Regions from separate parts of the Pseudomonas sp. C11 genome, predicted to be linked through region 1. Evidence: predicted binding sites of a transcription regulator. Region 1 holds the regulator's gene; the other holds the start of a gene.

What was found. Region 1 encodes sigma-54, which starts transcription at its own class of promoters, with help from an activator protein. Its sites were predicted from a motif close to ANTGGCATNNANNTTGCTNT; they were not measured.
Positions count from the first base shown of each region.
Region 2: the regulator sigma-54 is predicted to act here: its motif matches at 7,433-7,452, upstream of VC352_RS06075 (ammonium transporter).

Region 1 covers NZ_JAWIIP010000009.1:145,703-156,190, reverse strand. Annotated here, with positions in the region: gene pmbA (metalloprotease PmbA) at 1-450, shown strand, start outside; gene VC352_RS15960 (HPr family phosphocarrier protein) at 504-776, opposite strand; gene rapZ (RNase adapter RapZ) at 792-1,649, opposite strand; gene ptsN (PTS IIA-like nitrogen regulatory protein PtsN) at 1,652-2,116, opposite strand; gene hpf (ribosome hibernation-promoting factor, HPF/YfiA family) at 2,129-2,437, opposite strand; gene VC352_RS15940 (RNA polymerase factor sigma-54) at 2,537-4,030, opposite strand; gene lptB (LPS export ABC transporter ATP-binding protein) at 4,167-4,892, opposite strand; gene lptA (lipopolysaccharide transport periplasmic protein LptA) at 4,892-5,431, opposite strand; gene lptC (LPS export ABC transporter periplasmic protein LptC) at 5,418-5,984, opposite strand; gene VC352_RS15920 (HAD family hydrolase) at 5,993-6,514, opposite strand; gene VC352_RS15915 (KpsF/GutQ family sugar-phosphate isomerase) at 6,514-7,488, opposite strand; gene VC352_RS15910 (ABC transporter ATP-binding protein) at 7,732-8,541, shown strand; gene mlaE (lipid asymmetry maintenance ABC transporter permease subunit MlaE) at 8,541-9,338, shown strand; gene mlaD (outer membrane lipid asymmetry maintenance protein MlaD) at 9,338-9,808, shown strand; gene VC352_RS15895 (ABC transporter substrate-binding protein) at 9,823-10,455, shown strand; gene VC352_RS15890 (STAS domain-containing protein) at 10,452-10,488, shown strand, end outside.
Region 2 covers NZ_JAWIIP010000002.1:662,311-672,798, forward strand. Annotated here, with positions in the region: gene VC352_RS06045 (DUF4129 domain-containing protein) at 1-1,034, shown strand, start outside; gene VC352_RS06050 (DUF4350 domain-containing protein) at 1,031-2,212, shown strand; gene VC352_RS06055 (MoxR family ATPase) at 2,209-3,249, shown strand; gene VC352_RS06060 (DUF58 domain-containing protein) at 3,246-4,577, shown strand; gene VC352_RS06065 (superoxide dismutase) at 4,811-5,392, shown strand; gene VC352_RS06070 (hypothetical protein) at 5,459-6,103, opposite strand; gene VC352_RS06075 (ammonium transporter) at 6,106-7,401, opposite strand; gene VC352_RS06080 (putative bifunctional diguanylate cyclase/phosphodiesterase) at 7,657-9,711, shown strand; gene VC352_RS06085 (GIDE domain-containing protein) at 9,781-10,488, opposite strand, start outside.

The sequences.
Region 1 (10,488 bases):
GGCAGTGCGACCTTCGATGGTGACGGCCTGGCGACCTATGCCAAACCGTTCGTGGAGAAGGGCGAGCTGGTGTCCTACGTACTCGGCACCTACTCCGGCCGCAAGCTGGGCTTGCCCAGCACCGCCAACTCCGGCGGTGTGCACAACCTGTTCGTCACCCATGGCGACGAAGACCAGCAGGCGCTGATCCGTCGCATGGGGCGTGGCCTGCTGGTCACCGAGCTGATGGGGCATGGGTTGAACCTGGTGACGGGCGATTATTCCCGTGGCGCGGCGGGCTTCTGGGTGGAGAACGGCGAGATCCAGTTCCCCGTGCAGGAGGTCACCATCGCCGGCAACCTGCGTGATATGTTCCGCCAGATCGTTGCCGTTGGCCGTGATCTGGAGCGCCGCGGCAATATCTGCACCGGCTCGGTGCTGATCGAGAAGATGACTGTCGCCGGTAGCTAAAGCGGCAGAAACGACAAGGCCACCCGCAGGTGGCCTTGTTGTTTGTCAGACACTCATTCGCCTTCGTCGAAGTAGTTTTCGATCAGCGCGACCACGGCATCCATGGCCTCCTGATCCTGTTCGCCTTCGGTATGCAGGTGCACACTGGTGCCCTTGCCGGCTGCCAGCATCATCACGGCCATGATGCTCTTGCCATCGACCAGGCTGTCGCTGCTGCGGCCAATGCGCACCTGACAGGGATAACGGCTGGCGACACCGACGAACTTGGCGGCGGCACGGGCATGCAGGCCAAGTTTGTTGATGATGGTGATTTCGCGGGTTGGCATCGCGGCAGGGATTCCTTAGCTGAGGTCGCGGTGGCGAACCTGGACGTTCTTCAGTGACCGTTTCAGCGCTTCGTTGAGGCGGCTGGCCAGATAGACCGAGCGGTGATGGCCGCCGGTACAGCCAATGGCGATGGTCACGTAGGCGCGGTTGCTGGCAGCGAAGCGTGGCAGCCATTTGTCCAGATAGGCGAGGATATCCTGATACATCTCCTCGACTTCCGGTTGTGCCGCGAGGTAGTCGATGACCGGCTGATCGAGCCCGGAAAAATCGCGCAGTTCAGGTTTCCAGTAGGGGTTGGGCAGGCAGCGCGCGTCGAACACCAGATCGGCGTCCACGGGCATGCCACGTTTGAAGCCAAAGGACTCGACGAGAAAGGCCGTCCCCGTCTGTGCCTGCCCTAGCAGGCGCAGCTTCAGCGCGTCGCGCAACTGATAGAGGTTCAGGCGAGTAGTATCGATGCGCAGGTCGGCGAGATCGATGATCGGCGCCAGCAACTGCGTCTCGTAGGCGATGGCCTCGGCCAGCGAGCGATGTTCGTTGGTCAGCGGATGACGCCTGCGGGTTTCAGAGAAGCGCTTGAGCAGGGTGTCGTCTTCGGCGTCGAGGTAGAGCACCTCGCAGCGGATGCCGCGCTTGTTGACCTCGCTGAGCAACTCGGGGAAGCGGCGCAGCTGGCTCAGCAGGTTGCGTGCATCGATGGACACCGCCACCTGTGGCAGCAGCAGGTCACTGTGCGGCAGAAAACGCTCGGCCAGCTCTGGCAACAGGCTGGCCGGCAGATTGTCGATGCAGTAGAAACCGTTGTCTTCGAGTACATCGAGGGCGGTGCTCTTGCCGGAGCCGGAGCGACCGCTGACGATGATCAGGCGCATGATTATTGACCGTTCTGGATGTCCACGACGACCTGATAGAGCGCCTCGCTGGTCGGCGCCTGACGCAGGCGTTCGCGGACGTCCTGGCGGTCGAGCATGCTGGCGATCTGGCGCAGGAGTTCCAGGTGTGCGTCGGTAGCAGCCTCTGGCACCAGCAGCACGAACAGCAGATCGACCGGTGCACCGTCGATGGCGTCGAAGTCGACGGCCGTGTCGAGTCGCAACAGGGCGCTGATCGGGGCGCTGCAGCCGGCCAGGCGGCAATGGGGAATGGCGATGCCGTTGCCGAAACCGGTAGAGCCGAGCTTCTCGCGGGCAATGAGGCTTTCGTAGATGTCCTGGTTATCCAGGTCGGCGAGATCACGAGCAACCAGGCTGGCGATCTGTTCGAGCACGCGCTTCTTACTGCCGCCCGGCACGTTCACCAGGGAACGGCCGGGGGTCAGGATGTTTTCAAGTCGGATCATGGAGGGGAAATGTCAGCGGGCTGTAGCGCCTTGCAGGCGGTCGAGCTGCTTTTCCTTGTGCTTGATGAGTTGACGGTCGAGTTTGTCGGCCAGCAGGTCGATGGCGGCGTACATATCCGTATGCTCAGCGTTGGCGACGACCTCACCGCCGGCAACGTGAAGGGTGGCTTCGATCTTTTGCTTGAGCTTCTCGACTTCCATGATCACCTGAACGTTGGTGATCTTGTCGAAGTGGCGTTCCAGTCGGCCGAGTTTCTCGCCGATGTAGTCACGCAGGGCGTCGGTCACATCCAGCTGATGTCCACTGATGTTGACTTGCATACCGCTTTCTCCTTGTTGCCTTGTGTAAGAGGCAGGTCATGAGTCGACCTACCACCGGAACACCTTGGCCTGTTCGCGTGTGCGATCAGTCTGGCTTGCTCACATCAGGCGCTTGCGTTCACTGGACGGTGCGATACCGAGAGACTCGCGGTATTTGGCAACTGTCCGACGGGCGACCTGGATGCCTTGTGCCTCCAGTAAACCAGCGATCTTGCTGTCACTCAACGGCTTTTTCGCGTTTTCTGCGGCGACCAGTTTTTTGATGATGGCGCGGATCGCGGTGGACGAGCATTCGCCGCCTTCGGAGGTGCTGACGTGGCTGGAGAAGAAATATTTCAGCTCGTAAATGCCACGCGGGGTATGCATGAATTTCTGCGTGGTGACGCGCGAGATGGTCGACTCGTGCATGCCCACCGCTTCGGCGATGTCATGCAGCACCAGGGGCTTCATGGCCTCGTCACCGTAGTCGAGGAAGCCGCGTTGATGTTCGACGATCTGCGTGGCCACCTTCATCAGGGTCTCGTTGCGGCTCTGCAGGCTCTTGATGAACCAGCGCGCTTCCTGCAACTGGTTGCGCATGAAGGTGTTGTCGGCGCTGGAGTCGGCGCGTTTGACGAAGCCGGCGTACTGCGCATTGACGCGCAGTCGTGGCATGGCTTCCTGGTTCAGCTCCACCAGCCAGCGGTCGTTGTGCTTGCGCACGATGACGTCCGGCACCACATATTCCGGTTCGCTCGATTCGATCTGCGAACCCGGGCGCGGGTTGAGGCGCTGGATCAGGTCGATGACCTGCTTGAGCTCGTCTTCCTTGAGCTTGGTGCGGCGCATCAACTGGGCATAGTCACGGCTGCCGAGCAGTTCCAGGTGCTCGCTGACCAGACGCTGGGTTTCCGTCAGCCAGGGGGTGCTGGCAGGCAACTGACGGAGTTGCAGGAGCAGGCATTCACGCAGATCACGGGCGCCGATGCCGGCTGGCTCGAATTGCTGGATGCGATGCAGTACGACCTCGACTTCATCGAGTTCGATGTCCAGTTCGGTGTCGAAGGACTCGGCCACTTCCTCGAGGGTTTCCTCCAGGTAGCCATCGTTGTTGATGCAGTCGATCAGGGTGGCGGCGATCAGCCGATCCTTGTCCGACATCGGTGCGAGGTTGAGTTGCCACAGCAGGTGGCTGTGCAGGCTTTCACCAGTGGAGGTGCGGGTGGTGAAGTCCCACTCGTCATCATCGTTGCTGGGCAGGCTGCTGGCGCTGGTCTGGTAGATGTCTTCCCAGGCAGTGTCGACCGGCAGCTCGTTGGGAATGCGTTCGCCCCACTCGCCTTCCTCCAGGTTATCAACCGTCGGAGTGGCTTCCTGGTAGCTCTCTTCCTTGCTCGGCGCGGGGGCAGCGCTTTCGGCGCCATCGGCCATCGGGTCGCTGTTGTCGAAGTCGTCGCCATCTTCCTGGCGCTCGAGCATGGGGTTGGATTCCAGCGCCTCCTGGATCTCCTGCTGAAGATCCAGAGTAGACAGTTGGAGGAGGCGGATAGCCTGTTGCAGCTGCGGTGTCATCGTCAGCTGCTGGCCCATCTTGAGGACTAGCGAAGGTTTCATTGCAGACCTTAATTTACTGGCGAGTTACGCCTTCCACATCAGGGCGCCGAAGCGCCGCCAGGAAGCAAATTATATGCCTGAAAAACGCTCATTTGCCTAGGGGCTGTCCTATTCCTGTCATGTAAATGCAGGTGATTTACAGGCGGAACTCGTGGCCCAGGTATACCTCTTTCACGGTCTGGTTGGCGAGGATGGTCTGAGCATCGCCTTCTGCGATCAGTTGCCCGTCGTTGACGATGTAGGCAGTCTCGCAGATATCCAGGGTTTCGCGCACGTTGTGATCGGTGATCAGAATGCCGATGCCCTTGGCCTTGAGGTGATGGATGATCTGCTTGATATCGCCTACCGAGATCGGGTCGACACCGGCGAAGGGTTCGTCGAGCAGGATGAACTTCGGGTTGGTGGCCAGGGCGCGAGCGATTTCCACGCGGCGGCGTTCACCGCCAGACAGGCTCATGCCCAGGCTGTCGGCGATATGGTGGATATGGAATTCCTGCAGCAGGTTCTCCAGTTCCGCCTGGCGGCCGCTGCGATCCAGATCCTTGCGCGTTTCCAGAATGGCCATGATGTTGTCGGCCACCGACAGCTTGCGGAAGATCGAAGCTTCTTGGGGCAGGTAGCCGATACCCGCGCGGGCGCGGCCATGCATGGGCTGGTGGCTGACGTCCAGATCATCGATCAGCACACGCCCCTGATCGGCCTGCACCAGGCCGACGATCATGTAGAAGCAGGTGGTCTTGCCGGCGCCGTTGGGGCCGAGCAGGCCCACGATCTGGCCGCTTTCGATGTTCAGGCTGACGTCGCGTACGACCTGGCGACCCTTGTAGCTCTTGGCCAGATGCTGGGCTTTGAGAATGGCCATTACTGTTGCTGATCCGCAGGTTTGTTCTTCGGCTGGATGACCATGTCGATGCGCGGACGCGGCATGCTCACGTTGTTACCGGTGGCACGGCCCGCATTGACGATCTGGCGGCGGGTGTCATAGACGATTTTCTCGCCTTCGAAGGTGTTGCCTTCCTGGATCACCTTGGCCTGGTCGATCAGAACGATGCGCTCGTTGCTGGCGAAGTACTGAATGGTCTTGCCGTAGGCTTTGACGATCTCCTTGTCCACGGCCGGCTTCTGCTCGTAGTAGGCGAGGTTGCCCACCGAGGTGAATACGTCGATGTCGCCGCTGGCGGTTTGCGTGATGGTCACGGTGTCGCCGGTGATCTTCAGGGTGCCCTGAGTGATGATCACGTCGCCGCGGTAGACCGCTACGCCCTGCTTGTCATCCAGCTCTGCCGTGTCGGCCTGGATGCGGATCGGCTGGTCGCGATCGGAGGGCAAGGCCCAGGCGGCCGCGCTTCCCAATGCGGCGCCGAGGCTGATAATCAGGGGGAGGGTATTAACGAACCTCATGCTGGCCTCTTACGTTGGACTGCAGGATCATCCTGCTGTCATTCAAGTACGCTTTCATTCCTTGTGCCGTGGTCACCCCGTTGGCCGCAACGATTCTAACGGCTTGCTCGGTCTGCGCATATTCCTTGTCAGGAATCACGGTCATGCGGCTGCTGGTGATGATGGTTGGACGATTCTTGGCGTCGGTACGGGCGATGCGTACATCGTCGATCAACTCGACTTCCGCTCCGCCGGGCGATACCTCGGCGCGCTTGCTGGTCACTTTCCAGGGCAGGTCGGTGCCGCGATAGAGATCCAGTTGAGGGTTCTCGACTTGGGTAACATCAGTGCTCTTGAGGTGTTCGAGTTTGTCGGCCGTCATGCGGTAATGCAGTTTGCCGTCGTCCTGGAATTGCACGGTATGAGCGCCGACTGCATAGAAGTCGATGACGTCATCGCTGGCGGCTTGCTGCGTCGTGCCGGCGCTTTCCGGTGCGATGTTCCAGTAGCCCAGCGCGCCGACCAGTACGGCGATCAGGGCGAAAATCAGGAGGTTGAGTGCTTTGCGCGGCATGCTGTGCCCTACAGGTAAGCGGCTTGTGCCGCGTCCAGCGTGCCCTGGGCACGCATGATCAGTTCGCAGAATTCGCGGGCAGCGCCCTCGCCGCCGCGGGCTTGGGTTACGCCGTGCGCATGCTGGCGAACGAAGCCGTCGGCGCTGGCCACGGCCATGCCGAGGCCAACGCGGCGGATCACCGGCAGATCCGGCAGGTCGTCGCCAAGGTAGGCGACCTGTTCATAGCTTAGGCCGAGTTCGGCGAGCAGGCCGTCGAGGACGACGAGTTTGTCTTCGCGGCCCTGAAACAGATGCTGGATACCGAGATTGTTGGCGCGGCGTTCGACCACCGGCGTCTTGCGGCCGCTGATGATGGCGGTGCGTACGCCCGAGTTCATCAGCATCTTGATGCCATGGCCGTCGAGTGTGTTGAAGGTCTTGAACTCGCTGCCATCTTCCAGGAAATACAGGCGGCCATCGGTCAGGACGCCATCGACGTCAAATACGGCCAGTTTCACGGCGCGTGCACGTTGTAGCAGGTTATTCATCACATCACTCCTGCGCGCAGCAGATCGCCGAGGTTGAAGGCGCCCACTGGGCGATTCTTCTCATCGACAACCACCAGTGCGCTGATCTTGTTGTCTTCCATGATTTTCAGGGCCTCTGCCGCGAGCATTTCCGCATGCACCGTCTTGCCGTGGGCGGTCATGACCTCGTCGATACTGGCAAGACGCACGTCGATGCCCTTGTCCAGGGCGCGGCGCAGGTCGCCATCGGTGAAGATGCCGGCCAGGCTCCCGTCATTTTCCAGGACGGCGGTCATGCCCAGACCTTTCTGGGTCATTTCCAGCAGGGCGTCGCGCAGGCTGGTGCCGCGTTGCACCAATGGCAGCGTATCGCCCGCATGCATGACGTTCTCTACCTTGAGCAGCAGGCGCCGACCCAGTGCGCCACCTGGGTGAGAGAAGGCGAAGTCTTCGGCGGTGAAGCCGCGCGCTTCGAGCAGGGCGATGGCCAGGGCGTCACCAAGCACCAGGCTGGCCGTAGTAGAGGAAGTGGGGGCCAGGTTCAGCGGGCAGGCTTCCTGCGATACGCGAGCATCCAGATTGACCTCGGCGGCCTTGGCCAGCGGCGATTCCGGGTTGCCGGTCATGCTGATCATGCGGATGCCCAGGCGCTTGATCAGGGGCAGCAGGGTGACGATCTCGGCAGTGGTGCCGGAATTGGACAGGGCCAGGACGATGTCGTCACGGGTGATCATGCCCATATCGCCATGGCTGGCCTCGGCCGGGTGCACGAAAAAGGCCGCGGTGCCGGTACTGGCCAGGGTCGCGGCGATCTTGTTGCCGATATGGCCCGACTTGCCCATGCCCACTACAACCACGCGTCCCTTGGCGCCCAGGATCATTTCGCAGGCCTTGACGAAATCGGCGTCGATGCGTGGCAGCAGTTCCTGTACCGCGTCGAGTTCCAGGCGGATGGTGCGGCGTGCGGTTTCGATCAGGTCGTGGGGCTTGTTCATTGGGCGTAAGCGGCTTCTGACGAAAAAGACGAGGATTATACCGATAAAGCGTGTCCTACTCACCCTCTACGAAATGCAGAGTAGTCCGCAAAGCTGTCGTGAATCTGAACGTGAAAAACGGGCGTGCTGGGCCAGTATCGCGGCAGATGCTATAGTCCGCCGCCATTTCGGCCATCCAGCAGCTGTGTCTCCGTGCATGGGAGGTGGCGTCTGCCAGGAAGGCTTGATTTTCAAGGAGTCTAGATGAGCGCCGAACACGATTACGCGATCGAGCTGCAAGGCGTCAGTTTCCGGCGTGGGGCGCGGGCCATTTTCGACAATGTCGACATCCGCATTCCGCGCGGCAAGGTCACCGGTATCATGGGGCCCTCCGGTTGCGGCAAGACCACGCTACTGCGGTTGATTGCCGCGGAGTTGCGTCCGGCCGCTGGTGATGTGCGGGTCGCCGGTGTCAGTCTGCCCAGGCTGTCGCGTGAAGAGCTTTTCGACATGCGCAAGCAGATGGGCGTGCTGTTCCAGAGTGGTGCGCTGTTCACCGACCTCGACGTCTTCGAGAACGTCGCCTTTCCGCTGCGGGTGCACACTCAGCTGCCGGAAGAGATGATTCGGGACATCGTCTTGCTCAAGCTGCAGGCCGTTGGTCTGCGCGGTGCAGTCGAGTTGATGCCTGACGAGTTGTCCGGCGGCATGAAGCGGCGCGTGGCCCTGGCGCGTGCCATTGCCCTGGATCCGCAAATCCTTCTGTATGACGAGCCATTCGTAGGGCAGGATCCGATCGCCATGGGCGTCCTGGTGCGGCTCATTCGTCTGCTCAACGATGCATTGGGTATTACCAGTGTGGTGGTGTCCCATGACCTGGCCGAAACCGCCAGCATTGCCGACTATATCTATGTCGTTGGCGATGCTCAGGTGCTGGGGCAGGGAACGCCGGCCGAGCTGATGGACTCCGATAATCCGCGAATCCGTCAGTTCATGAAGGGGATTCCAGATGGCCCTGTACCCTTCCACTATCCAGCTGCTGACTATCGCGACGATCTGTTGGGGAGACTTTGATGCGCAAGACTTCTCCGCTCGAACGGCTGCGCCTGTTCGGTCGTGCGGGTATCGACGTGGTGGCGACGCTGGGGCGCTCGGTGCTCTTTCTCGGTCATGCCGTGTTCGGTCGCAGCAGTGCCGGCAAGCCGCTGCAACTGCTGATCAAGCAACTCTACTCGGTGGGCGTGCTGTCGCTGGCGATCATCGTGGTGTCTGGCGTCTTCATCGGTATGGTGCTGGCCCTGCAGGGTTACAACATCCTGGTCAGCTATGGCTCCGAACAAGCGGTCGGGCAAATGGTCGCGCTCACGCTGTTGCGCGAATTGGGGCCGGTGGTGACAGCATTGCTGTTCGCCGGGCGCGCCGGCTCGGCGCTGACTGCCGAGATCGGCAATATGAAATCCACCGAACAGCTCTCCAGTCTGGAGATGATCGGTGTCGACCCGCTCAAGTACATCGTTGCGCCGCGCCTGTGGGCGGGTTTCATCTCCATGCCGCTGCTGGCCATCATCTTCTGCGTGGTCGGCATCTGGGGCGGGGCGATGGTTGCCGTGGACTGGTTGGGTGTCTACGAGGGTTCGTTCTGGGCCAATATGCAGAACAGTGTTTCCTTCCATGACGATGTGCTCAATGGCGTGATCAAGAGCATCGTCTTCGCATTCGTGGTGACCTGGATCGCCGTGTTCCAGGGTTACGACTGCGAGCCCACGTCCGAAGGCATCAGCCGCGCGACCACGCGTACCGTGGTGTACGCCTCGCTGGCCGTGCTCGGGCTGGACTTCATTCTGACCGCTTTGATGTTTGGAGATTTCTGATGCAAAACCGCACGCTGGAGATTGGTGTCGGCCTGTTCCTCCTGGCCGGCCTGCTGGCCCTGCTGCTGCTGGCCCTGCGCGTCAGTGGCCTGAGTGTCGGTGCGGCCACTGATACCTACAAGATCTACGCCTACTTCGACAACATCGCCGGGCTGACCGTGCGCGCCAAGGTGACCATGGCTGGCGTGACCATTGGCAAGGTAACGGCCATCGATCTGGATCATGACAGCTATATGGGGCGTGTGACCCTGGAGCTGGACAGCGATGTCAACAACCTGCCGGAAGACTCCACGGCTTCGATCCTGACGGCCGGGCTGCTCGGTGAGAAATACATCGGGATCAGCGTCGGCGGCGACGAAGCCGTGCTCAAGGACGGCAGCACCATCCACGACACCCAGTCCGCGCTGGTGCTGGAAGACCTGATTGGTAAATTCCTGCTCAATTCGGTCAATAAAGACGAAGCCAAGTGATGAGGGCCCAAAACATGCTCAAGACCCTGCGTAATTCCTTGCTGGCCGTGCTTGCCGTCATGCCTTTGCTGGTATTTGCGGCGCCCAGCGCTCACGAGGTGGTGCAGCAAACCACCGATAAGCTGCTGACCGACCTCAAGACCAATAAGGAACAGTACCGCAGCGACCCTGCCGCCTTCTATCAGGCGCTGAATGACATCCTCGGCCCGGTGGTCGATGTCGACGGCATTTCGCGCGGTGTCATGACCGTGCGCTATTCGCGTCAGGCTTCCGCCGAGCAGATGACTCGCTTTCAGGAGAACTTCAAGCGCGGTCTGATGCAGTTCTACGGCAACGCGCTGCTCGAATACAACAACCAGGATATTCGCGTACTGCCGGCCAGTACGGGGCAGGACGCCGAGCGTGCCTCGGTGAACATGGAAATTCGCGACGGCAAGGGCGTGGTCTACCCCCTGTCCTACACCATGGTGGCGCAGGATGGCACCTGGAAGATGCGTAACGTGATCATCAACGGTATCAACGTCGGCAAGCTGTTCCGTGACCAGTTCGCCCAGTCGATGCAAAACAATCGCAACGATCTGGACAAGGTCATCGACACCTGGGTCGACACCGTGGCGCGGGCCCGCGAGGCCAGGAGCGAGTCGTGAGTCAGGCCGCCATCGTTGAGCGTACGCCTGGTG
Region 2 (10,488 bases), on a different contig from region 1:
AGCTGAACTGGAGCTGGCAAAGCCTGATCACCCCCGACAGCGGGGAATGGCTGTGGCTGGAACACCTGTCCAATGCCGGCTATGCCCTGCTGCTGATCGTCTGGGAGCCGGTCTACGTCGCCTGCGGCTTCACCCTGTACCTCAACCGTCGTACTGCGTTGGAAGCCTGGGATATCGAGCTGGTATTCCGCCGCCTGCGTCAACGCCTGATCGGAACCGCCTACGCCCTACTCCTGGGCTGCGCCCTGCTCCTGGGCCAACCGGCTACGACGGCTTGGGCCGATGACGCAGCGCCCGCAGCCCAGATCGATCCGCACGGCCCCGAAGCACCGCGCCTGCTGAAACAGCCGCTGACCAGCCAGGCCGCACACGACAGCATCAGCAAACTGCTCGATGAACCGCCCTTCCAGCATCGCGAAAGTGTCACCCGCTGGCGCCTGGGCGATGACAAAAAGGCCGAAGAACCCACTGAAAAAGAAGACGGCAAGGGCTTTTTCGAAGCGCTGGAAAAACTCGGCCAGTTGTTGAAAGGCCTGGACACCCTCGCGCAAATCTTCGAAGTGTTGCTCTGGGGAAGCCTGTTTGCCCTGCTGGTGTACATCCTCTGGCGTTATCGCGACTGGCTGCAGACCTTCGGTGAGCGTCTTGGCCTGCCGAAGAAACGCCGGCGCATCGTGGTGCCCACGCAGATGTTCGGCCTGGAAGTCGCCCCGGAGAGCCTGCCGGAGGATGTCGCCAGCGAAGCGCAACGGCTCTGGGGCAGTGACCCGCGCGCCGCGCTTGGCCTGCTTTACCGCGCACTGCTCAGCCGCCTGCTCTACGACCATCGACTCGCCCTCAAGGCCTCGCACACCGAGGGTGAGGTGCTGCGCCTGGTGCAAAACCTGAATCATCAGAATCTGCAAGGCTACAGCGAGCAGCTCACTCAGCACTGGCAGGCGCTCGCCTATGGTCATCGCCAGCCGTCTACGGAACAGGCTCAGGCCCTCTGCCAGGGCTGGCGCGAGCTGTTCGGTCTGGAGGCTCGCCCATGAGTCGTCGCGCCGGCTTCTTCACCGCCATGGTCGTGCTGCTGCTCGTTGGCCTGTCCGCCATCTATCTCATGCAGAATCTGCAGCCTTATCAGGAAACCGTCGAACACGGCCCTGCACCGGAAGTGGCTGCCAATCCCTATCTGGCCGCCGAACATTTCCTGCGCCAGCGCGGGCTCAGCGTGCAGCAAGTCGACGGCTTGGACGTGCTGGACAAGCTGCCCAGCCAGGGCCAGACCCTGATGCTCCTGGCCGACCGCGGCAACATGACGCCACGCCAAGCCGAACATCTGCTGCAGTGGACGGCCAACGGCGGCCACCTGCTGCTGATCGCCGAACGCCTCTGGGACGAAGAGGAAGGCAAGAGCGGCGACATCCTCCTCGACCTGCTCGGCATCGAGCAGTACATGAGCGACGACCTCGAGGAAGAAGAAGCCGAAGGCGAGCCCGGCGAAACGAAGGCCGAAGACGACTACCCGGATCTGACCAAGCTCTACCTGCAGAACGAAGACGCACCGGCCTACATCGCCTTCGATACCGACTACCACCTGTTCGATGCGCAGAACCGCGCCCACGCCTGGGCCAACAGCGCCAAGGCCACCCATCTGCTGCAGCTCTACCACGGCGAAGGGCTGGTGACCGTGCTCAGCGATCCGTGGATCTGGCAGAACACCCGCATCGGTGAGTACGACCACGCCTGGCTGCTCTGGTACCTCAGCCAGGACAGCGCCGTGACCCTGCTCTATCGCGCCGACCAGGACAACCTGTTCAGCCAGTTGCTGCGCAACTTCCCGCTGGCGCTGGTGGTGCTGGTGCTGCTGCTCGCCGCCGCGCTGTGGCATGCCGGCATGCGCCATGGCCCGCTGCTCGCCCCGGCCAGCCGCGCTCGCCGGCAACTGGAGGAGCACCTGCGCGCCAGTGCCGACTTCCTGCTACGCCGCCGCGGCCAGCACAGCCTGCTGCAAATCCTGCAACAGGACATCAAGCGCCGTGCCCGACGGCGCTACCCCGGCTTCGAAAAACTCGGCGTCGCCGAACAGTGGCAGGTGCTGGGTCGCCTCACGCGCCTGCCATCGCGCAGTATCAGCCAAGCCATGCGCCCGCTGCCCAAGCAGCGCCTATCCGCCAGTGACTTCACCCGCCAGGTCGCCCACCTGCAAACCCTCAGGAATGCCCTATGACGAGCGAACAGACGCCTGAAACCGAAACCCTGCCGGCTTCCGATGCAGCGACGGCCGCACCTGCCAACCCGCAACTGCAACAACGCCAGCGTGCCAGCGCGCTGGCCCAGGCGCTGCGCAGCGAATTGCGCAAGGCGGTGATCGGCCAGTGCGCGGTGATCGACGATGTACTCACGGCACTCATCGCGGGCGGCCACGTTCTGGTCGAAGGCGTCCCCGGCCTGGGCAAGACCCTGCTGGTGCGCGCCCTGGCCCGTTGCTTCGGCGGCGAGTTCGCGCGCATCCAGTTCACCCCGGATCTGATGCCCAGCGACATCACCGGCCATGCCGTGTACGACCTGCAGAGCGAGCAGTTCAAGCTGCGCAAGGGGCCGATCTTCACCAACCTGCTGCTGGCTGACGAGATCAACCGCGCCCCGGCCAAGACCCAGGCGGCCCTGCTGGAGGTGATGCAGGAGCGTCAGGTGACCCTGGAAGGTCGCGCTCTGGCCGTACCGCTGCCCTTCATGGTGCTGGCCACGCAGAACCCCATCGAGCAGGAAGGCACCTATCCGCTGCCGGAAGCCGAGCTCGACCGTTTCATGCTCAAGCTGCGCATGGATTACCCGGAGCAGGACGAAGAGCTGAGCATGGTGCGTCAGGTGACCCGCTCGGCCAAGGCCGACATGCTCGAAGTCAGCCCGCTGCGCACCCTGCTGCAAGCCAAGGACGTGCTGGCCCTGCAGAAGATCGCCAGCGACCTGCCCATCGACGAACAGGTGCTCGACTACGCCGTGCGCCTGGCCCGTGCCACACGCACCTGGCCGGGCCTGGCCATGGGCGCCGGGCCACGTGCCTCGATCGCCCTGGTACGTGGCGCCCGCGCCCGTGCCCTGCTGCGCGGCGGCGACTTCGTGCTACCCGACGACATCAAGGGCTGCGCCCTGGCCGTGTTGCGCCATCGCGTGCGCCTGGCGCCCGAATTGGACATTGAAGGCCTGTCAGTAGATCAAGTGTTGCAACAACTGCTCGACCAGGTGCCGGCACCGCGTCTATGAAGCCCTCGCGCCTGCTCCTCGCCCTGCTCGGCACACTGCTGACAGCCGCCGTACTGCTCGGCGCGCTACCACTGCTGGGGGTGAAATTGCCGGCCAGCCTGGACATGCTGGGCTGGGCCGTGCTCTGTGCGCTGGCACTGATCGCGCTGATGGATGCCCTGTGGCTGCGCCGTTTGCCCACACCCAGGGTGCAACGCACGCTGCCGGGTAATCTGCCGCTGGGCCGCTGGAGCGACGTGCAGTTACAGGTGCATCACGGCTTCGCCAACGCGGCGCAGATCGAGCTGTTCGATCATGTGCCGGCCGGCATGGCGTTCGAGGGCATGCCGCTGCGCGTCGACCTGCACCCCGGCCAGCAGACGCAGTTGAGCTATCGCCTCAAACCGCAGCAACGCGGGCATTTCGCTTTCGACCGCTGCGAACTCTTGCTGCCCAGCCCGTTGCGTCTGTGGCAAGGCCGTCGCCTGCTCGATGTGCCGGGTGAGAGCCGCGTCTTCCCCGACTTCGCCCGCCTCTATGGCGCCCAACTGAAGGCTGTGGACGACTGGCTCAGCCAGTTGGGCGTGCGCCAGCGTCCGCGTCGTGGTTTGGGCCTGGAGTTCCACCAACTGCGCGAGTTTCGCGACGGCGATACCCTGCGCCAGATCGACTGGAAGGCCACCGCGCGCAAGCGCACGCCGATCGCCCGCGAGTACCAGGACGAGCGCGACCAGCAGATCGTCTTCCTGCTCGACTGCGGCCGGCGCATGCGCAGCCAGGACGACGAGCTGTCGCACTTCGATCACGCCCTCAACGCCTGCCTGCTGCTCAGCTACGTGGCCCTGCGCCAGGGCGACGCGGTGGGCCTGGCGACCTTCGCCGGCAATCACCAGCGCTATTTGGCACCGGTCAAGGGTCAGGCCCAGCTCAACACCCTGCTGGGCGCCGTATACGACCTGGAGACCAGCCAGCAGCCCGCCGACTTCAGCGCCGCCGCCGATCTGCTCCTCGCCCGCCAGCGGCGCCGCGCCCTGGTGGTGCTGGTGACCAACCTGCGCGATGAGGATGATCAGGATCTGCTCGCGGCAGTGAAACGCCTGTCGCGCCAGCACCGTGTGCTGATCGCCAGCCTGCGCGAAGAAGTACTCGACCGCCTGCGTCAGGAACCGGTGGAACAGTTCGAGCAGGCGCTGGCCTACTGCGGCACCCTGGACTATCTCAACGCCCGCGCCGGATTGCATGAGCGTCTGGCCGCCCATGACGTACCGGTGCTCGATGCACGGCCCGGCGAGCTTGGGCCGGAACTGGTCAGCAGCTACCTGGCCTGGAAGAAAGCCGGCGCACTTTAAGGGCAACCCCTGGCGCCCGCGGTGGTCGAAGGCATTGACGCAGAGGCCCTGGCACCGGCTTTCCCACACAGATGCTGCGTGGTTATGGCCGATGCTGGGTGCTATGATCCCGAGTCTGTGGCGCAAGGGGTACAAACTCCACGCCGCTCGCAGGCTGATCCCAGCCTGCCGTCAGGGCCGCCCGTGATCGGCCTCATGCGCATACCGCACACGACCTGAGTAGGAGATAGACCATGGCTTTTGAATTGCCGCCGCTGCCTTACGAAAAGAACGCTCTCGAGCCGCACATTTCCGCCGAGACCCTGGAATTCCACCACGACAAGCACCACAACACCTACGTCGTGAACCTGAACAACCTGGTGCCGGGCACCGAGTTCGAAGGCAAGAGCCTGGAAGAGATCGTCAAGACCTCCTCGGGCGGCATCTTCAACAACGCCGCTCAGGTGTGGAACCACACCTTCTACTGGAACTGCCTGTCGCCGAACGGCGGTGGCCAACCGACCGGCGCCCTGGCTGATGCCATCAACGCTGCCTTCGGTTCCTTCGACAAGTTCAAGGAAGAGTTCAGCAAGGTTTCCATCGGCACCTTCGGTTCCGGCTGGGGCTGGCTGGTGAAGAAAGCTGACGGTTCCCTGGCCCTGGCCAGCACCATCGGCGCCGGCTGCCCGCTGACCAGCGGCGACACTCCGCTGCTGACCTGCGACGTCTGGGAACACGCCTACTACATCGACTACCGCAACCTGCGTCCGAAGTACGTCGAGGCGTTCTGGAACCTGGTCAACTGGGACTTCGTTGCCCAGAACTACGCGGCCTGATTCAGCGCCCCGTAATACAGGAACCCGGCTTCGGCCGGGTTCTTCGTTTTCGCGCTCGCTAAACGCTCACAACAAGCGCCGAGCAGAACAGGCCAAGCCCTGTTCCTCCACCCGGCTCACCGCCTGACTCAGCAGGCGATCGGCACGCACCGGCCCGAAGAACTCGCACAACCCGATATAGAGCAGGTTGAGCAGTTTGCGCAGTTGCTCGATACCCAGACTCTCGATGCCATCGAGCGCCCCCTGCTCCAGCCAGGCACGCAGTCGCAGGCTCAGCTCAGCACTCACCTGCATGCCAGCGAGATTACCTGCGGCGAACCCACGCAACGCCTGTTGTTGCGAGCTGTCCATCTGCGCCAGCAAGGCCTGGTTGAGCGCCAGGAAGGTTGTCTGCGCCGCCGCATCAGGGCTGGCAACGCTACGCACGGCCTCATTACGCCCCTGGCGCCAGGCAGCCAGTTGCATCTCTGGGTCTGGTAACAGGTTGTCGGGCGAGCCCGTCAAGGCGCCGACCAGCTCGCGGTACAAGCGCGCCCGTTCCAGCTTGCGCTCGGTGCGCAGCACCACCTCGGCGAGAAATTCGTTGAGGGCGAAGGGCGGTTTGTCTGAATACTTGTTCTCCCACAAGGCCAGCAACGGCCATAACTCCTCCTCGGAAAAATGCCCGGCCAGGCCGGTATAGATGGCGCGACGACGCAGGTTCAATCTCATCCTCAGCCCCTCCTCGACCATTGTTCGCTGTCGAAGGTCTGCATCAGGTTGAATTCCGGGTAGCCCACCTCGGCGTGTTCGGCGAAGTCCAGGCCCCGTTGTTCGTGCTGGGCGGAGACGCGCAGACCGACGGTCTTGGCCAGCAACAGGTAGAACAGCAAGGCCAGCGGAAAGGCCCAGAGAAAAGCCGCTGCCGCTCCCAGCGCCTGTACCGCCACACGCGACCAGTTGAACAGGTCGCCCTGGTAGAAAAGCCCCGCTGCCAAGGTGCCCCATATGCCGGCGAAACCGTGCACCGGTACCGCGCCTACCACGTCGTCGATACGCAGCCGGTCGAGCAGGCGCATGCCGTAGATCACCACGAAGCCTGCGATCAACCCGGTGAGTGCGGCATAGCCCGGCGCCATGCTGGCACAACCAGCCGTGATCCCTACCAGCCCGCCGATGGAGCCATTGACCGTGCTGGTCAGCAGCACCGGGCTGGCAGTGCTGCGTTGCGCGACCAACGCACCGATGGCACCGCAGAGCGCTGCCAGATGGGTATTGAGGGCGATCAGCCCCAGCGAACTGCTGACTGCCAGATTGCTTCCGGCATTGAAGCCGAACCAACCGAACCAGAGCAGGAAGCCACCCAGCGCGACCATGCCCAGATTGTGCCCGGGAATCAGCCGTGCCTGGCCATCGCTGCCGTAACGCCCCAGTCGCGGGCCAAGCAACAGGATGCCAGCCAACGCACACCAGGCGCCGACACTGTGCACCACGGTAGAGCCGGCGAAGTCGATGAAGCCCAGCTTGGCCAGCCAACCCTGGCCGCCATACAGGCCACTCCATACCCAACTGCCGAATATCGGGTAGATCAAACCGCTGATCACCACCGCACCGGCCAGATAGGCCCAATAGTGGGTGCGCTCGGCCATGGCACCACTGGCGATGGTTGCCGCCGTGGCTGCGAACATCATCTGAAAGAGCAGGAAGGTGTAGTCCCAGGGCTCGCCATCATGCAGGGCGAAATGGCTCATGCCATACCAGCCGGTTAGGTTGGCGCCGAACATCAAGCCAAAACCCAGCAACCAGAAGACGACCCCGCCCACGCAACAATCCATGTAGTTCTTCATCATCACGTTGACGGCATTCTTGGCCCGTGACATGCCGCTTTCCAGCAAGGCAAAACCCGCCTGCATGAGGAACACCAGCACACTGGCCAGCACCAGCCAGGCAGTATTCACCGCCTCGTCAGTGGCCGCGTGGGCCTGAGGGGCGAAGCAGACAGCGACGAGCAACAGCCAGAGCGTTTTCATCCCGAGTCCCCCGATGGTCGATGTGCCATCAGTCGCAACTCTTGTGCCACTACTCATTTCGATGAAAAGCCGCTCAAGTCCGGGCCAAACGCACCGACACAGAGCAAGGCCAGCGTACGAGCCGCTGGTCATGCACCAGGCTCGCCCTTCGGTAAGGAAAAGTGCCACCAGCCATGCTGGCCCTTTGACGGCCAGAGCGAGATTGCCAATACTCTCGTCTGATGACGCTGTAGCACCCGACACAAGGAATTGCATTTGAAGCTGGAATTGAAGAACAGCTTGTCACTCAAGTTGCTCCGCGTGGTGCTGCTTTCGGCACTGGTGGTCGGGGTGGTGCTCAGCTGTGCGCAAATCGTCTTCGACGCCTACAAGACGCGGCAAGCGGTTGCCAATGATGCTCAGCGTATCCTCGGCATGTTCCGCGATCCGTCGACCCAGGCGGTGTACAGCCTGGATCGGGAAATGGGCATGCAGGTGATCGAAGGCCTGTTTCAGCACGAATCGGTGCGTTATGCCTCCATCGGTCATCCCAACGAGCCCATGCTGGCCGAACGTTCGCGCGACCTGGCGCAGATTCCCACCCGCTGGCTGACAGACCCGATCCTCGGCCAGGAACAGCAGTTCTCCACCAAGCTGGTCGGTCGCGGCCCCTACAGCGAGTATTACGGCGACCTCAACATCGTTCTCGACACCGCCGCGTACGGCGAAAGCTTCGTGACCAATTCGGTCATCATCTTCATTTCCGGCGTGCTCCGTGCCATGGCCATGGGCCTGGTGCTCTATCTGGTCTACCACTGGCTGCTGACCAAACCCCTGTCGAAGATCATCGAGCACCTCACCCACATCAACCCGGATCGCCCCAGCGAGCACAAGCTGCCCATGCTCGCCGGCAACGAAAACAACGAACTGGGGCTGTGGATCAACACCGCCAACCAGTTGCTCGCGTCCATCGAACGCAATACCACCCTGCGCCGCGAAGCGGAAAACAGCCTGCTGCGCATGGCCCAGTACGACTTCCTCACCGGGCTGCCCAACCGCCAGCAACTGCAGCAGCAACTCGACCAGATTCTCGAGGATGCCGGCCGCCTGCAGCGACGCGTCGCCGTACTCTGCGTCGGCCTCGATGACTTCAAGGGCATCAACGAGCAGTTCAGCTACCAGAGCGGCGACCAGTTGCTGCTCGCCCTCTCCGACCGTCTGCGTAGCCACAGCGGCCGCCTGGGCGCCCTGGCGCGCCTCGGCGGCGACCAGTTCGCCCTGGTGCAAGCCGATATCGAGCAGCCCTACGAGGCCGCCGAGCTGGCGCAGAGCGTGCTGGACGACCTGGAGCAGCCCTTCCAGCTCGACCAGCAGGAAGTACGCCTGCGCGCCACCATCGGCATCACCCTGTTCCCCGAAGACGGCGACAGCACCGAGAAGCTGCTGCAGAAAGCCGAGCAGACCATGACCCTGGCCAAGAGCCGCTCGCGCAACCGCTACCAGTTCTACATCGCCAGCGTCGACAGCGAGATGCGCCGCCGCCGTGAGCTGGAGAAGGATCTGCGCGACGCCCTGGCGCAAAACCAGTTGCACCTGGTCTATCAGCCGCAGGTGGACTATCGCGATCACCGTGTGGTCGGTGTCGAAGCGCTGCTGCGCTGGCAGCATCCGCAGCACGGCTTCGTTCCACCGGATCTGTTCATCCCCCTGGCCGAGCAGAACGGCACCATCATTCCCATTGGCGATTGGGTGCTGGATCAGACCTGCCGCCAACTGCGCGAGTGGCACGATCAGGGCTTCAGCGACCTGCGCATGGCCATCAACCTGTCCACCGTGCAGTTGCACCACTCCGAGCTGCCACGGGTGGTCAACAATCTCATGCAGGTCTACCGCCTGCCGGCCAAGAGCCTGGAGCTGGAAGTTACCGAGACCGGCCTGATGGAAGACATCAGCACCGCCGCTCAACACCTGCTCAGCCTGCGCCGCTCCGGCGCGCTGATCGCCATCGACGACTTCGGCACCGGTTACTCCTCACTGAGTTATCTGAAGAGCCTGCCGCTGGACAAAATCAAGATCGACAAGAGCTTCGTCCAGGATCTGCTGGAGGACGAGGACGACGCCACCATCGTTCGCGCCATCATCCAGCTCGGCAAGAGCCTGGGCATGCAGGTCATCGCCGAAGGCGTGGAGACCGCTGAGCAGGAGGCCTACATCATCGCCCAGGGCTGCCATGAAGGTCAGGGCTACCTGTACAGCAAACCGCTGCCTGCGCGCGAACTGACCCTGTTCCTCAAGCAATCCCGCCGCCTGAGTTCAGCCGCCACGCTCTGACCACTACACCGAGCCCAAATGAAAACGCCGCGATGATCGCGGCGTTTTCGTTCGGAGCCTGGCCACAGCTCACCAGTTCTGCACACCCAGCAACCAGGCTGTAGCCAAGGCGCCAGCCAGGCACAGCGCGGCGCCGCCGGCCGCCTGCCAGTAGAAACTGCGTGCCAGCTCGTCCTCCCCGGCATTGGACAGAATAAACGGCTGCGCCTCACGCGGCCTGGCCATCTGATTGCGAGGCGGTTCCTGAGCACGCAGTCGCTGTCGATCCTCGGCTTCGAGCTGTGCGGCAAGGCGTACACGCTCCCACTCGCGCTCGTCCAACTGGCCATTGCCATCACTGTCGAAGCGCTGCAGCAGGCCGGTGAAATCGCCCTTCCACTCACGGATCACCGCACTCTGCGCTGCTGGCAGGTCGAAGCCCTGCTGCGCGGCGCCATGGGTGCGGAAATCACCGATGGCATACAGCGGCTGGTCGGCATGCAGGCGCTCCTCGACATAGCGGTAGCGCTGGCCGCTGGTGAGAAAGCCGAGAAAACCCGTCTTGGCCGGCCCCAGCGGGTGGCGCAGGTTGCCCTCCCAGGACTCGCGCACAACCGGGCGTACCTCGGCACCGCGCGGATCGATCAGGCATTCGCCAGTGCCATCGCTCAGACGCAGCCAAGCCTCGCTGCTGCCGCTGTCGATCACTCGCCAACTGCTCTTCTTGTCGTCGGACTGGTACTCCTCGATACGGAAGCGCCACCACAGGCAGGGCTTGCCGGTCAGCGGGCCGCGTAT